4 regions of the Candidatus Pantoea communis genome follow, and region 4 is predicted to be linked to each of the others. Evidence: predicted binding sites of a transcription regulator. Region 4 holds the regulator's gene; each other region holds the start of a gene.
The links. The regulator Fur, encoded in region 4, represses iron uptake genes when iron is present. The targets are predictions, from matches to a motif close to ATAATAATGAGAACNACTATCAA.
Positions count from the first base shown of each region.

Region 1 (3,587 bases), on a different contig from region 4:
TCCAGATGCCAGCGGTCGAGCTGCATTTCATCCTGCAAGTAGAGTCCGGTCTGATAATAGCGACGCGTTTGTTCGGTCCAGCTGTAATCCGGCATGCTGCCGACCGCTTCGCCCGTCCAGGGGTTTAATGAACTCGCATAGCCACTGGCTTTACTCAAATCATTCTTATAACGGTGGTATTCGGCACCGAGGATCACCCGATGCTGCAGCGCGCCGGTGGCAAAATCGGCCTGCAGACGGTTATCGTTGGCCCATGCGCTGAGCGAGGAACGTTCACCGGAGTAGTAGCGGGTCAGCAGGTCCGGGTTAGCGGCATCCCAGCCAATCTGATACACCTGATCGAGATCGACATTGGCGTGGCTATAGCTGGCGGTGGAGTATACAGACCACACTTCATTGAAGCGGTGCGAGAAGTCGTAGCTGTAGATCTGCTCGTGGCGCTTGAACTGATCCAGCGCGCTGTCGCCCTCATAGAATCCATCACTCAGCTTGCGGCCATTATGGCTATAAAGCGTGCCTTCAGCGGGCACGGAACCGTGATAACCGCCGGATGGATCTTTTTGCAGATAGGCACGCAGCACCAGACTGGTGTCTTCGCTGGGTTGCCACAGCAGCTGTGGCGAAATCGCATATTTTTCTTCACGGGTGTGATCGTACTGCGTATCGCTGTTACGCGTGATGCCGGTGAGACGGAAGGCCCACTGATCGTTAATCGCATTGGTGTAGTCAAAGGCGGCGCTGTTGGTGGCGTTGGTGCCGGTCGACAGGCGGAAATGGCCCTCTTCAGCAAACTGCGGCCGCTTGCTCACCTGATTGACTAATCCGCCTGGTACGGTCTGGCCGTAAAGTGCGGAGGAGGGGCCTTTGATCACATCAACGCGATCGAGGAACCAGTTATCTACCTGCAAGATGTTGAAGCTGCCGCCATCACTCATGATGCGCAAGCCATCCAGGAAGGTGTTGTCGACATCGCCGCCATGGAAACCACGCAGCGCAATGGTGTCATAGCGAGTGGCGGCCCCGCCGAAGTTGGTGAATACGCCCGGCGTGTAGTTCAGTACCTGATTGAGATCCTGCGCACCCTGATCTTCCATCTGCTGACGTGTCACCACTGAGATGGACTGCGGCGTGGTGATCAGCGGCTGATCGGTTTTACTGCCGCCGCTGCTGCGGGTGGCGAGATAGCCTTGCGTCGGTGAGTTGGCGCTCTCTTGCGGTTGCGCGGTGACCACGATGGATTCTTCCGCGAAGGTTGCGGCGGGAAGGGCCAGAGCCAGTGCGCAGAGCACGCGGGTACGATTAAGGGTAAAAAGCGTCATCGGAAATCCTTTAACGGGAAGCAGAACAAAAGCAGCACTCAATCGGCAATGCCGAAAATTGAGAATACGATTAAAATTAAGAGTGAGAATTATTATCTTTTAGTGGGGTGTGTTTCAAGTTGTTAATGTGAGTGAAAGAGATTGTGAGGAAATAAACAGGAGGGGTAGCGTAGCGAGCGCGGCTTTATGTGAGAAAAGGTTTCATGATGCAGTCATACCATCTGTCGCGGTGCGCGATGGTGTGTAAACCTGAGGTGATGACTTCGCTGTGTTCAGTGGTGGCATCGTATGCCTGAGATGATGGCATTCAGCACCTTAGCTTTGACAGCGCGAACCGATTGCGCTGCTACCGTTTGACAAACAAAGCAGTAGCAGCGGTTTTAAAGTAGAGGGAGAGGGTTATTTACCCGCACTCAGCGCGGGCATATTCGGGATATCGCTCGCGTTATTACAGGTGTGATCTTTCGGGCAGTATTTATCCAGTAGTTTGAGCGTCACGCCGTTGGTCCAGCCGAAACCGTCCTGCAACGGATATTCACCGCCACCACCGCCGCCCAGTTGCGCGCCTTCCACCACATACTTCTCAACCAGCTTGTGCTCTTTGTCGTAAGTGGCCTGCACGTTTTGCAGGAAGCGCTGACCAATTTCCTGCGCCAGCTTGGGTTGCTTGTAATGTTCCAGTCCTTCCACCGCCACCCATTGCAGCGGCGCCCAGCCATTTGGTGCATCCCATTGCTGACCATTGTTCACGGTGGTGGTCACCAAACCTCCCGGTTTCAACAGCTGTTTCTCCACCGCTTTGGCAGTGCGGTCCGCCTGTTTTTCACTCGCCACCTGCATATAGAGTGGGAACAAAGTAGCGGCGGTCAGCTGCGGATGAATGTGTTTTTTCTGCCAGTCGTAGTCGGCGTACCAGCCTTGCTTCTCATCCCACAGATAACGATTAATCGCTGCCTGGCGTTTCTCAGCATCTGCCGCGAACTGTTTGGCTTTGTCATCCTGATTCGCCAGTTTCGAGGCTTTGGACAACACCTGCTCCAGATGGAACATCAGGCTATTGAGATCGACCGGTGCCAGCTGGGTGGTGCGGATCGAGGCCAGATTGTGGGCATCGGTAAACCAGCGAGAGCTGAAATCCCAACCAGAAGCCGCACCGGCACGCAGATCGCGATACACCTGCTGTTTATTGCGATCCGGCGCTTTGTTGGCGGTGTTCACATCGTCGAGCCAGGATTCGGTGCGCGGCGCATCGCGGTCATCCCAGTAGCGGTTAAGCAGAGTACCGTCGCCAAGTTTGATCACACGCTTGCTGGCCTGACCGGCAGCGACCTTATCGCTGTCCGCCATCCAGTAGTCGTACTCTTTCTGCAACTGCGGCAAATACTGGCGATAGACATCATCACCTTTATGCGTCGCCAGCAGATCCACCATCAGGCTAAAGAACGGTGGCTGCGAGCGGCTGAGGTAATAACTGCGGTTGCCGTTCGGGATGTGGCCGTATTTATCCAGTTCGGTGGCGAAGTTATCCACCATATCTTGCACGCGATCCCAGTGCCCGCTTTCGGCGAGGCCCAGCATGGTGAAGTAGCTGTCCCAGTAATAGACTTCGCGGAAGCGGCCGCCGGGGACCACATAGGGTTTCGGCAGCGGCAACAGGGAATCATACTGGCTGGCGGTCGGTGTCGATCGTGTCAGCACCGGCCACAGTCCATTGATATGCTCACGCAGGCTTTGTCCGGCAGGCGGCACATATTTGTCCTGCTCTTTGGGCAGTGTGAAGTTGGCGTCAACAAAATGCTTGAGGTCGAAGTTGCGCTGGCTCTTTTGCATCTGCCAGTCCGCCAGTATCGAGGAAGGATTATACTTCGGAACCGCATCGGCAAAGGTTTTCTGATCCGGATAAAATTTTGCCTGCTGTACCGCATTAAACAGAGGCCCCAGGCGGATATCGGGCGGCTGTGGCTGGCTGCTTAGCATTCGGCTGGTATCTTCCGCCTGCGCAACAGAGGCGCTGGCCAGCAGCGCCGCGCTCAGTAAGAACGTCAGTGGCGCGGGGGTGAATTTGACATTTTTTATCATCGGTTTTTCTCCTTGTCCGAAAAGGTGGTGCGCTAACACATTGACCACCCGAACAACTTTAGTCGCTAACGTGCCGCTTAGCCGCCTCAGGCCATGGAAATGTGAAGCCGCGGGAATTAATCACGCAAGAAATTGCATTAACCTTAAGGTTTTTGCTTGCCCTGAAGCGCTATTTGCCTGAGGCTGAAG
Region 1 is NZ_VWXC01000001.1:599,396-602,982, reverse strand. It holds gene F3J37_RS03100 (TonB-dependent siderophore receptor) at 1-1,319, opposite strand, end outside; gene treA (alpha,alpha-trehalase TreA) at 1,719-3,398, opposite strand.
Region 1: F3J37_RS03100 (TonB-dependent siderophore receptor) is a predicted target of Fur. The motif match lies at 1,396-1,418, and genes of this name have one in related genera.

Region 2 (3,587 bases), on a different contig from region 4:
ACCGGCGTGCGCGCCCACTGTTGGTCCGCACGCATAAAGCGCACGCTCTCCAGCAAGGATTCGGTATAGCCTTCCTGGCGGGCCAGCTGACGTAACAGGTGGCAGGTTTGCTGTTTTACCGTGTACGGCATAGATAGCGTTCCAGAGAGAGGTTCAGGCAAAGCATAGCCATTTCATTCAGTGATGCACAATGGCGGCGAGAGAATCAGGCAAACATTCGCCACAATCCGGTCTGTTGCGCCCGGCTGACTTTTTCAACAATAGCCTCGTCAATTACACGAGGAACTCGTCATGAACTTCAGCAAAAAAGTTATTCTGTTATCCGGTGCCAGCAGCGGGATTGGTGAAGGCATTGCCCGTCATCTGGCCCATCAGGGGCACAAACTGGTGCTGGGTGCGCGCCGTACCGATCGCCTGGCAAGCTTGTGCGATGAATTACACCGTGAAGGTGCCAGCGTGGATTATCTCGCAACAGATGTCACACAGCGCAGTGATACGCAAAAGCTGGCGGATTTCGCGCTGGAGAAATACGGACGCATTGATGTGATGATCAACAACGCTGGCGTTATGCCACTCTCGCCGATGAGTTCAATGAAAGTTGAGGAGTGGGATTTGATGCTGGACGTCAACGTTCGCGGCGTGTTGTACGGGATCGCTGCGGTGCTGCCCACCATGCAGGCACAGCGCATGGGGCATATTATTAATATCGCTTCTATAGGAGCGCTAACGGTTTCCCCCACCGCCGCCGTTTACTGCGCCACCAAATATGCGGTTCGCGCCATTTCCGATGGTTTGCGCCAGGAATCGCGTGAGCTGCGCGTCACGGTAATCAACCCCGGCGTGGTGGAATCTGAACTGGCAGACAGCATCAGCGATAGCGTGGCGCGCGAGGCGATGAAAAGCTATCGACAGATTGCACTCAAGCCCGAGGCTATCGCCAGGGCGGTAAGCTGGGCCATCGATCAGCCTGGCGAAGTCGACGTTAACGAAATCACCGTGCGCCCTACTGCCAGTGGGCATTGAGGGAAAATATCCCTGGCGATTTCAGGCTGAAATTCGCAGAAATCGCTGTGGTGTTTCACCCATCAAACGGCGGAACATCGAGATAAAGGCGCTGGGGCTTTGGTAGCCAAGTTGGTTGGCGGTGCGCAAAACCGTCTGCCCTTGCGCCAATTGCACCAGTGCCTCTGAGAGACGTAACTGCTGGCGCCATTGGGTAAAGGTGATACCGGTTTGCTCGCGGAACAGGCGGGCCAGCGTACGCGAACTGGCACCCACGCGCTGGCCCCACTCTTCCAGCGTATCGCCGCTGGCCGGGGTCGCCAGTAGCTGCTGGCAAATGTTGAGTAAACGGCGGTCGCTGGGCAACGGCAGATTACACACCGGACCATCCGAGGCACGGCGGATCTCATCCAGTAACAGCGGTGAAATCAGATCTACACGCGCGAGGTCGGGCTGCGGTTGCAACTCGATCTCCACCAGCGTTTGCATCAACACCTGTAATAGCGGCGAGATCAACATGCTACGCGCCTGCGGCCAAAACGCCCGCGCCAGTTTGGGATCGAGATACAAACTGGCACTGCGGATATCGCTCAGCGCGGTCAACGCGTGCGGTACACTGCCCGGCAGCCAAAGCGCACGACCGGGTGTCAATGTCCAGGAAGCGGTTTGCGTCTGCACGCGCATCACACCCTGCAAACAGAGCACCAGTTGCGCCACTTCATGCGCGTGCCAGCGCTCTTCACGACCAGCCTGATAATGCATTTCGCGCGTGGCGAGTAATGGCAGTGCTGGCGTCATTTCCGCCGCAAGTGGTTTCTGCAACACCCTTTCACCCAATCCCGTTAAATTGCCGATTGATGTCTGCTCTGCGTTATTTGCAATTGAGAAGGTGCAAACCCGCCAGCAGGACGCTATCAAATAAGATAGTAATGATTATCATTTGTATCACTATTTGGGGCCATTGGAACATATCGGGGAAAATAAATGCCGGGTCATTGCACCTTTAAGCGCAAGCCACTGAGCGTATTGCTGCTGATGCTAATCAGCAGCACATCAGGTTGGGCTGCTGATAATAATAACAATTCGAACGCCACACTCACCGTGACAGCCAACAGTGTCGATAGCGATAGCGCAGATGCCGACAGCTGGAATCAGGTGGCGAAGAAAGCAGATTCTGTCACAAAAAGCACGCGGCCGATTATCGAAACGCCACAAAGCATCTCGGTGATCACCCAGGCGCAAATGGCTTCGCAGGCGGCATTGAATGTGCCACAAGCACTGCGTTACAACGCGGGAATTGGTGCCGAAGGCGGCGGTGCAGATTATCGTTTTGACGACATCTATATCCGTGGTTTTGCCGCTGATGAATACCTGGATGGCCTGCGCCTGCCAACGGTGACTTACTGGTCACGTCCGAATTACGACACTTTCCTGCTGGATCGCGTTGAGGTGGTCAAAGGCCCGAGTTCAGTGACATTCGGCCAGGCGAGTCCCGGCGGCGTGATTAACCTGATGAGTAAGCGCCCGACCGCGGAGCCTATTCACCAGATTTTTGTCAGCACCGGCAGTCATAATCTGTTCGAAACCGGACTCGATCTCTCCGGCGCACTGGATAACGATGAACACTGGCTGGGCCGCATCACCGGGACCTGGTCGCGTAATGACACGCAAGTCGATTACACCAAATACAAGCATTACGATATCGCGCCCGCGTTGACCTGGCAGCCGAATGACGACACGCGCCTGACGTTACTCAGTCAGTTCCGCAAAGACCCTTACACCGGTTTCTACAACCAGCTGCCGCTGGAAGGAAGCCTGGTCAAGCTGGCGCAGGGCAATTTCTCTGACAAATTCTACGGCGGTCAGCCCGGCTTCGACTATTACCGTCGTGAGCAGGCCAGCATCGGCTATGACTTTATGCACAAGTTTGATGACGTCTGGAGCGTGCATCAAAACCTGCGCTATCTGCATACCAGCAGCGATTATCAGATGGTCTACCCCACCGCGACCATCACCGATGGGTCAGCCACGGTGAGTCGCGACAGTATGCGGGTGATCGAATCATTTAACGCCTTTGATGTGGACACCAACCTGCAAGGCAATCTCGATACCGGCGCCATCAATCACGCGCTGACGTTGGGTGTCGATTTTGTGCATGACGATTTGCGGCAGAACAGCGGTTACGGCAGCGCGTCAGATATCAGCTATCTCAATCCGGACTACAGCACGCCAGTAGAATCGCCATCGATCGATTATCACAGTCGATCTTTCATGACCCAGCAAGGTATCTATTTGCAGGACAGCATGAAGTGGAACAACTGGGTGCTAAATCTGGGTGGCCGTTATGACAAAGCGCAAACGCGAAGCCAGAACTGGGTCAGTGGCACGCGCACTGAGCTGAATGATTACGCCACCACCGGCCGCGCAGGTTTGCTGTATCACTTTGATAACGGCATTGCGCCTTATATCAGCTACGGTACGTCGTTCCAGCCGCAGGCGGGTACCTCCTTTGGCGGCGATCCGTTTAAACCGACCAAAGGCAAACAGTCGGAAGTCGGGATTAAGTATCAGCCAAACGGCTTTAA
Region 2 is NZ_VWXC01000003.1:30,679-34,265, reverse strand. It holds gene F3J37_RS06110 (AraC family transcriptional regulator) at 1-131, opposite strand, end outside; gene F3J37_RS06105 (SDR family oxidoreductase) at 292-1,023, shown strand; gene F3J37_RS06100 (AraC family transcriptional regulator) at 1,045-1,827, opposite strand; gene F3J37_RS06095 (TonB-dependent siderophore receptor) at 1,987-3,587, shown strand, end outside.
Region 2: F3J37_RS06095 (TonB-dependent siderophore receptor) is a predicted target of Fur. The motif match lies at 1,926-1,948, and genes of this name have one in related genera.

Region 3 (3,587 bases), on a different contig from region 4:
TGGCGTTGGCTGGTAATCGCCCGCCGCTTCCGCCATCAAAGCTTCGAGGGTGTTTTCTTTATCACCGTCATTGCGCAGGATGATCTGCTGCAGTGACGGTTGAGCGGCACAAAGCGCACCAATAAAGGTGTCATCGCCAAACAGCGCGTGACTGCGATCGGCAATTAGCAGTTTAGGCTCAATCTGCGCGGCATAGGCGGTCAGCTCGGTGCGCTGATGGCTATACAGCGCGAAGACGGATGCTACGCCCAGTTTAAACAGCGCAAAGACCGTGACGTAAAACTCCGCCACGTTGCCTAGCTGCACTAACGCAGTATCACCCTGTTGCAGGCCACGGCGCTGCAGGGCTGCCGCGAGGTTATCGGTTAGCTGATTCAGCTCGCGATAGCTGATTTGACGATCGCCGTCAATCACCGCAATCGCCTCATTCTCTTTGTGGCGCGCCAGGATATCGGTCATTGGCACATCGAGCCAATAGCCTTTTTCGCGATAGCGCGCAGCCAAATCTTCAGGCCAGCGGGTATAGGGAATGCTCATGCTCTTTCCTTTATTGCAGTCCAAAAGCGCGCAACATGGTATCCAGCTTCACGCCGGTTTCGCGCCATTCTGATTCAGGTTGGGAATCGGTAACGATGCCTGCGCCCGCAAACAGTCGCACGCGTGCACCGTGCACGGTGCCACAACGAATTGTCACCACCCATTCACCGTTTCCTTCACTGTCACACCATCCCACAATGCCGCCAAACAGCTGACGATCAAAAGGCTCTAGCTGCTGAATCAGCTGCTGAGCACGCTGGTGTGGGAAGCCGCTTAATGCGGGGGTCGGATGAAGCAGGCAGGCCAGCGACAAAGCGTTCTCACGATCATCCTGCACCTCACCATCGATTTGCGTCGCGAGGTGCCATAAGGTCGCGGTGGTGATCAATGACGGTACCGTCGGCACCGACAGCAGGCGACTGCGCGGTTGCAGCGTATCGCGCATCGCATCTGTGACCAGCTGGTGTTCATGACGATCTTTGCTGGAGTCCATCAGCGTATTGCCCGCTGCCTGATCCTGTTGGCTATCGTGGTGATCACGACGTGCTGAGCCCGCCAGCGGGCACGAGCTAAAATCGCGGCCCTGCTTACGCAGCATCAGCTCCGGGCTGGCCCCCACCAGTGCACCGCCTTGTGGCAGCGGCAGATGGAAGTGATAGCTATTCGGATTCTGCGCAATGACGCGTTGCATCAGCGCCGCGGTATCCACTGGCTGCTCGGTGACAATATCCATCAGGCGCGACAGCACCACTTTATCGAGGTCACCACGTTGCGTTGCTGTCACCGCATCGGCCACCATTTGGGTAAAGACATCGTGATCCGGCACCGCCACGCGACGACGCACCTGCGGCAGCTCACTGGCAGCCGCAGGCAGCGCATTCTGTAGGTCGGCACGATGAAAAGTTTGATACGTTTCAGGAATAAACAGGGCCGCAGGCTGGCTCACGTCAAACGGAATCGCACCCACCAGGATCGGATTCTCAATGCCTTGTTGTTTTGCCGCCGCAAAATGTTGATGCAGCTGAAGTTGAAAATCACCCTGCAATGATGCAGCGTCTGCCACAGAGGTGGTTATCGTGGTATAGCAGCCTTGAGTCGCGAGGCTTCGCCACGGCGAGGTAAAGAGGAACCCACGGCATAACGCAGAAAAATCCTCTAATAAGGCATTTTCAAACATGGATGATTCCACCATAATTTTCACCTATAAATGATAAGATTATTAAGAATGATTATCATTTTTATTATGGGCCTGTAACCTACGTCGATTGGACAAAAGAGTCAATCCATTCGCGGGATTTCCCGCATGATTAGGCGTAATCGGAAGGTGACGTCGAGCCGTGCAATACGCTAAAAGGTGGACCAAAACTTATGAATAAATGCGGTTTATTGGGCCTGACAGCCCTGTTGTTTATTTTCCAGACTTTCACAGGGCTGGCACAGGCTGAACAGGGATGGCCGCGAACGGTGCAGGGGGCAAAGGGTTCAATTACCTTAAACAAAGCTCCGCAGCGTATTGTTTCAACCAGCGTCACCTTAACTGGATCATTGCTGGCAATTGATGCACCGGTGGTGGCCTCCGGTGCGACCGCTCCGAACAGCCGTCTGGCCGACGATCAGGGTTTTTTCCGTCAATGGGGTGAGGTGGCAAAACAGCGCTATGTAAAACGCCTCTATATTGGCGAGCCGAGTGCCGAAGCGGTGGCCGCAGAAGCACCAGACCTGATTCTGGTGAGCGCCACAGGTAATGATTCTGCGATTAAACTCGCCAGCCAGCTTTCCGCCATCGCACCGACGCTGGTGGTGAATTACGACGACAAGAGCTGGCAGGATGTGGTGACGCTGCTGGGCCAGGCAACCGGTCACGAAGCGCAGGCTGCACAGCGGGTGAAGGCTTTTGACGATCGTGAAGCAGCGTTGAAAAAAGCCATCACCTTACCGCCGCAGCCCGTGTCTGCCATGGTGTGGAACGGCGATGGGCGTGCCGTCAACGTGTGGACCACGGAGTCAGCGCAGGGCAAACTGCTGGAGCAACTTGGCTTTACCCTCGCCGTTCCACCCGCCAGCGTGCAGCAAGGCCACAGCATGGGCCAGCGTAAAGACATCATTCAGCTGTCAGGTGAGAATGTGGGTAGCGGTTTGACGGGAAAAACCTTCCTGCTGTTTGCGGCTGATGACAAAACCACACAGTCAGTGATCGGCAATCCGTTCCTCGCGCAAAACGCGGCGGTTAAGGATAAGCAGGTATTCCCGCTTGGCGTCGATTCGTTCCGTCTGGATTACTACAGCGCCAGCAATCTGCTGGCGCGTCTGGAGAAACTGTTCGTTAAATCATGATGCCTGCTCCGCCAGCTCAGGGGCTGGCGGCGCATAACGACGTAAACGGCCCATTACACACCACATCACAATCCCCAACAGCGCTGCCGCAAAGCCAAACGCGGCGGCAGCCTGTGGCGGCAGTAACCACGATCCCATGGCCCCAATCATCGCCGCACCGATCGCATCTCCGGTGACATTTTGCGCGGTCCACAAGCCGTTAATGCGGCCCAGCAGATGGTCAGGCGTCAGCAGTTGAATCATCGCGTACTGCACCAGACTGTTGATGGCACTGAAATAACCAAACGCCACCAGACACAGCAGCGCCAGCGGCAGGTTGGGCATCAGACTGAATAATCCCAGCGCGATAAATCCGGCCACCGCACTGCCCAGCACCAGCTGTCCCGGTCGGGCTGCATGTTTCAATTTACCGCTGGTGAACGCGCCGATGGCGGCACCCAGCGGCACGGCAGCGTAAAGCATGCCAAGCTGGTTAGCACTCACTGACCAATGTGGTGCGAGAGCGGGGTAGAGCACGCGAATCGCGCTGGCCAGAGTGACCAGAGCACCTATCAGCGCCACCATACCGACAATCGGGCTGGCAAACAGGAATTGCACCCCGGCGGCCAGCGACTTCAGCGGATGTTCACGCGGCTGAGGTGGCGGCGGGAGTTGCGGTAATTTCAGCAGCGTCAGTACGGTAATCAGTGTGCCAAACGCGGTTAAGCCGTAGTTCC
Region 3 is NZ_VWXC01000028.1:32,600-36,186, forward strand. It holds gene F3J37_RS25195 ((2,3-dihydroxybenzoyl)adenylate synthase) at 1-537, opposite strand, end outside; gene F3J37_RS25200 (isochorismate synthase) at 548-1,729, opposite strand; gene fepB (Fe2+-enterobactin ABC transporter substrate-binding protein) at 1,906-2,871, shown strand; gene entS (enterobactin transporter EntS) at 2,866-3,587, opposite strand, start outside.
Region 3: F3J37_RS25200 (isochorismate synthase) is a predicted target of Fur. The motif match lies at 1,757-1,779, and genes of this name have one in related genera.

Region 4 (3,587 bases):
GGTAAGATCGCCATGGCACTGAGTGCCGTGGCCCCCGAACGTATTGAGAAGATGGTGCTGATCGATATCGCGCCCGTGGATTACCAAACCCGCCGCCACGATGAAATCTTTGCCGGTATTCGCGCCGTCACCGCCGCGGGTGTGACGCGTCGCAGTGAAGCGGCCGAGGTGATGCGCCAACATGTCGCCGAAGAGGGGGTGATTCAGTTTATCCTCAAGTCCTTTGTCGAGGGCGAATGGCGCTTTAACGTGCCGGTGTTGTGGGACAACTACACCACGATTTCTGGCTGGGAAGAAGTTCCCGCCTGGCCACATCCCGCATTGTTTATTCGCGGTGGCGATTCTCCTTACCTCGACAATCAGCACCGCGATGCACTGCTGCGTCAGTTCCCGCAGGCACACGCACACGTGATTAGCGGGGCCGGTCATTGGGTCCATGCCGAAAAACCTGATGCGGTTTTGCGCGCAGTTCGTCGTTTTTTTAACCTGTAAAAGCAAAAGCTTGCCGTATGCGGTTTAGGGTTGGCGTCGCGGATGGCGCTGGAGTATGATGTCGCGCTAAAAATTTGCCGCGGATGATTTTTTCGCCGCGGTCGGGCCGATAATGTATAAATCGCGCAGCGCCTTTCCGCCGTTCGCGCCCACTCAGTTTCACTAATCATGGCAAAAGAACAGACTGACCGTACCACGCTTGATCTTTTTGCAGACGAGCGGCGTCCTGGTCGACCCAAAACCAGCCTGCTGACACGTGACGAACAGTTGCGTATCAACAAACGTAACCAGCTCAAGCGCGATAAAGTGCGAGGGCTGCGTCGTGTTGAGCTGAAAATGTCCAGCGAAGCGGTTGACGCCCTGAACACGCTGGCCGAGCAACAAAACATCAGCCGCAGCGAATTGATTGAACAAATGCTGCTGGCGCAACTCAAACTGTCTTAGCGCGCTGACCGCACGCAGGAACACAAAGTTCAGGCTTTACTCGTTCCGCCCTTTTCAACGGTCTGCTATCATTCGCTAACATGTGCAGTCAATTGACTTACTTTCACAATCAGGCTTTAAGAGGTTACTTAACCCATGGCAATCGTAGGCATTTTCTTCGGCAGCGATACCGGCAACACTGAAAACATTGCAAAAATGATCCAGAAACAACTGGGTAAAGATGTCGCCGAAGTGCATGACATTGCTAAGAGCACTAAAGAAGATCTCGCAGCGTTCGACATCCTGCTGCTGGGCATTCCTACCTGGTATTACGGCGAAGCACAGTGTGACTGGGATGACTTCTTCCCTACGCTGGAAGAGATCGACTTTAATGGCAAACTGGTGGCGCTGTTTGGTTGTGGCGACCAGGAAGACTACGCAGAATATTTCTGTGATGCGATGGGCACGATTCGCGACATCATTGAACCAAACGGCGCGGTGATTGTGGGCCACTGGCCGACTGAGGGCTATCATTTTGAAGCCTCAAAAGGTCTGGCCGATGACAAACACTTCCTCGGCCTGGCGATTGACGAAGATCGTCAACCTGAGCTGACCAACGAACGTGTTGATGCCTGGGTGAAACAGATTTTTGATGAGCTGCAGTTAAAAGAGATCATCGAAGCCTGATGCCTCGCCTCCCCAATGTGAGCGCTGGCTCACATTGGGACAAAGGAATTTCCTATAAAAATAATAGCTACGGTTTTTTAACTTTTCCCCGCAAATCTGTAGAATACCCGCAATGGTCATCCGCTTATTCCTCTGATTGTTGACTGAGGCTGAGTGAAATGGAAACCCAAACCACACCGTTCCGCGCTGACGTAGGCGATGTTTATCCTTACGACTTTTGTTGATTTGCGCGATACCCCGGTTTTCATTTCACTGCTTGAGTTCTATAATGAGACGCAAATGAGAATACGTGTGACCTAAACATTCAAGGCCCCTGCGCCGTAAGTGACATGCAAAGTAACAGGACAATATCCGAATGACTGACAACAACTCCGCATTGAAGAAGGCTGGCCTGAAAGTCACTCTGCCAAGATTGAAAATTTTGGAAGTGCTTCAGGGACCGGGCCCCGAGTCCCATCACGTCAGTGCGGAAGATTTGTATAAGCGCCTGATCGATATGGGCGAAGAGATTGGCCTGGCAACGGTATATCGCGTTCTTAACCAGTTTGATGACGCGGGTATCGTCACCCGTCATAACTTCGAAGGCGGCAAATCCGTATTCGAACTGACTCAGCAGCATCACCATGACCACTTGATCTGCCTGGATTGTGGCAAAGTGATCGAATTCAGCGATGAATCAATCGAAACGCGTCAGCGTGAGATTGCCACTCGCCATGGCATTAAACTCAGTAACCACAGCCTGTACTTGTACGGCCACTGTGCACTGGGAGACTGCCGCGAAGACGAGACGCTCCACGATAAGTAATTGAGTGTGCTATGCAATATAAAAAAACCGGTGCTGGTCACCGGTTTTTTTATGCCTGTTATCAAGCGATAAAGGTCTCGTGGAGGTAGCGCCAGCGAGGAATGGTGGTGCTGCAATCCAGCACAGCCAAAGAGATGCGCGTTTGATGGGTGCCGTTCAACATCTGCAGTTCACGATACTGAATCGTCACTTCCTGGCTCTGTTGAGAAATGATGGCATGCTCACTGGTGGCAATGCGCAGCCCTTCCCGCTGACCGTGCAGTTTGCGAAACAGCACTTCGGTCTCATTCAGATCCAGTTGCTTACCCAGCGGCGTCACCATTTTGAAATCCGGGTGAAAGTGTGACAAAAGCAGTTCCATGCTGTCATCACTGCCTTCTACCTGGTTAAAAACACGTTCAATAAGCTGATGTAATACCACCACACTATGCTTAGCTTCCAGGGCGAGACTTGTCATTTTTTTTCCTTTGATAACCCGCAGAGCTCTATTTAGAGCGCATAGCCTACCTGAAATACAATTTTTCACACTCGCAAATGGGTTAATTTTGCTAAAGTCAGAATTGTCGCAAAATAGACAACAAGCTCAGCTTGCCGCCTTCAGCATAATTGATTGCCCGTGGCGAATTACAGGCAATAAAAAAGGGCGATTGCTCGCCCTTTCATGATCATATTGTGCAATCGACGAAAGATATTACTCGCCAATCTTCGCGAAGGTATCGCGCAGTCCAACCGTGCGGTTAAACACCAATTTACCCGGCTGTGAGTAGACACTATCGGCACAGAAATAACCTTCACGTTCAAACTGATAAGCTGCGGTAGTGGCCGCTTCACGCAAACCAGACTCCACGAAGCCCTGTTTGATCTCCAGCGAGTTCGGGTTAATGGTGGTGAGGAAATCCTCAGCCGCCGCGGGGTTTGGCACGCTGAACAGACGGTCGTAAAGACGGAACTCAGCTGGCAGTCCATGAATGGCGGAAACCCAGTGGATCACACCTTTCACTTTGCGACCATCCGCCGGATCCTTGCTCAGGGTGTCAACATCACAAGTGGCATAGATGCAGGTAATGTTACCCTCTTCGTCTTTCGCCACACGCTCAGCACGAATCACATAAGCATTGCGCAGACGCACTTCTTTGCCCAGAACCAAACGTTTGTACTGTTTGTTGGCTTCTTCACGGAA
Region 4 is NZ_VWXC01000005.1:65,764-69,350, reverse strand. It holds gene ybfF (esterase) at 1-492, shown strand, start outside; gene ybfE (LexA regulated protein) at 661-936, shown strand; gene fldA (flavodoxin FldA) at 1,072-1,602, shown strand; gene fur (ferric iron uptake transcriptional regulator) at 1,958-2,407, shown strand; gene F3J37_RS08830 (hypothetical protein) at 2,469-2,864, opposite strand; gene glnS (glutamine--tRNA ligase) at 3,099-3,587, opposite strand, start outside.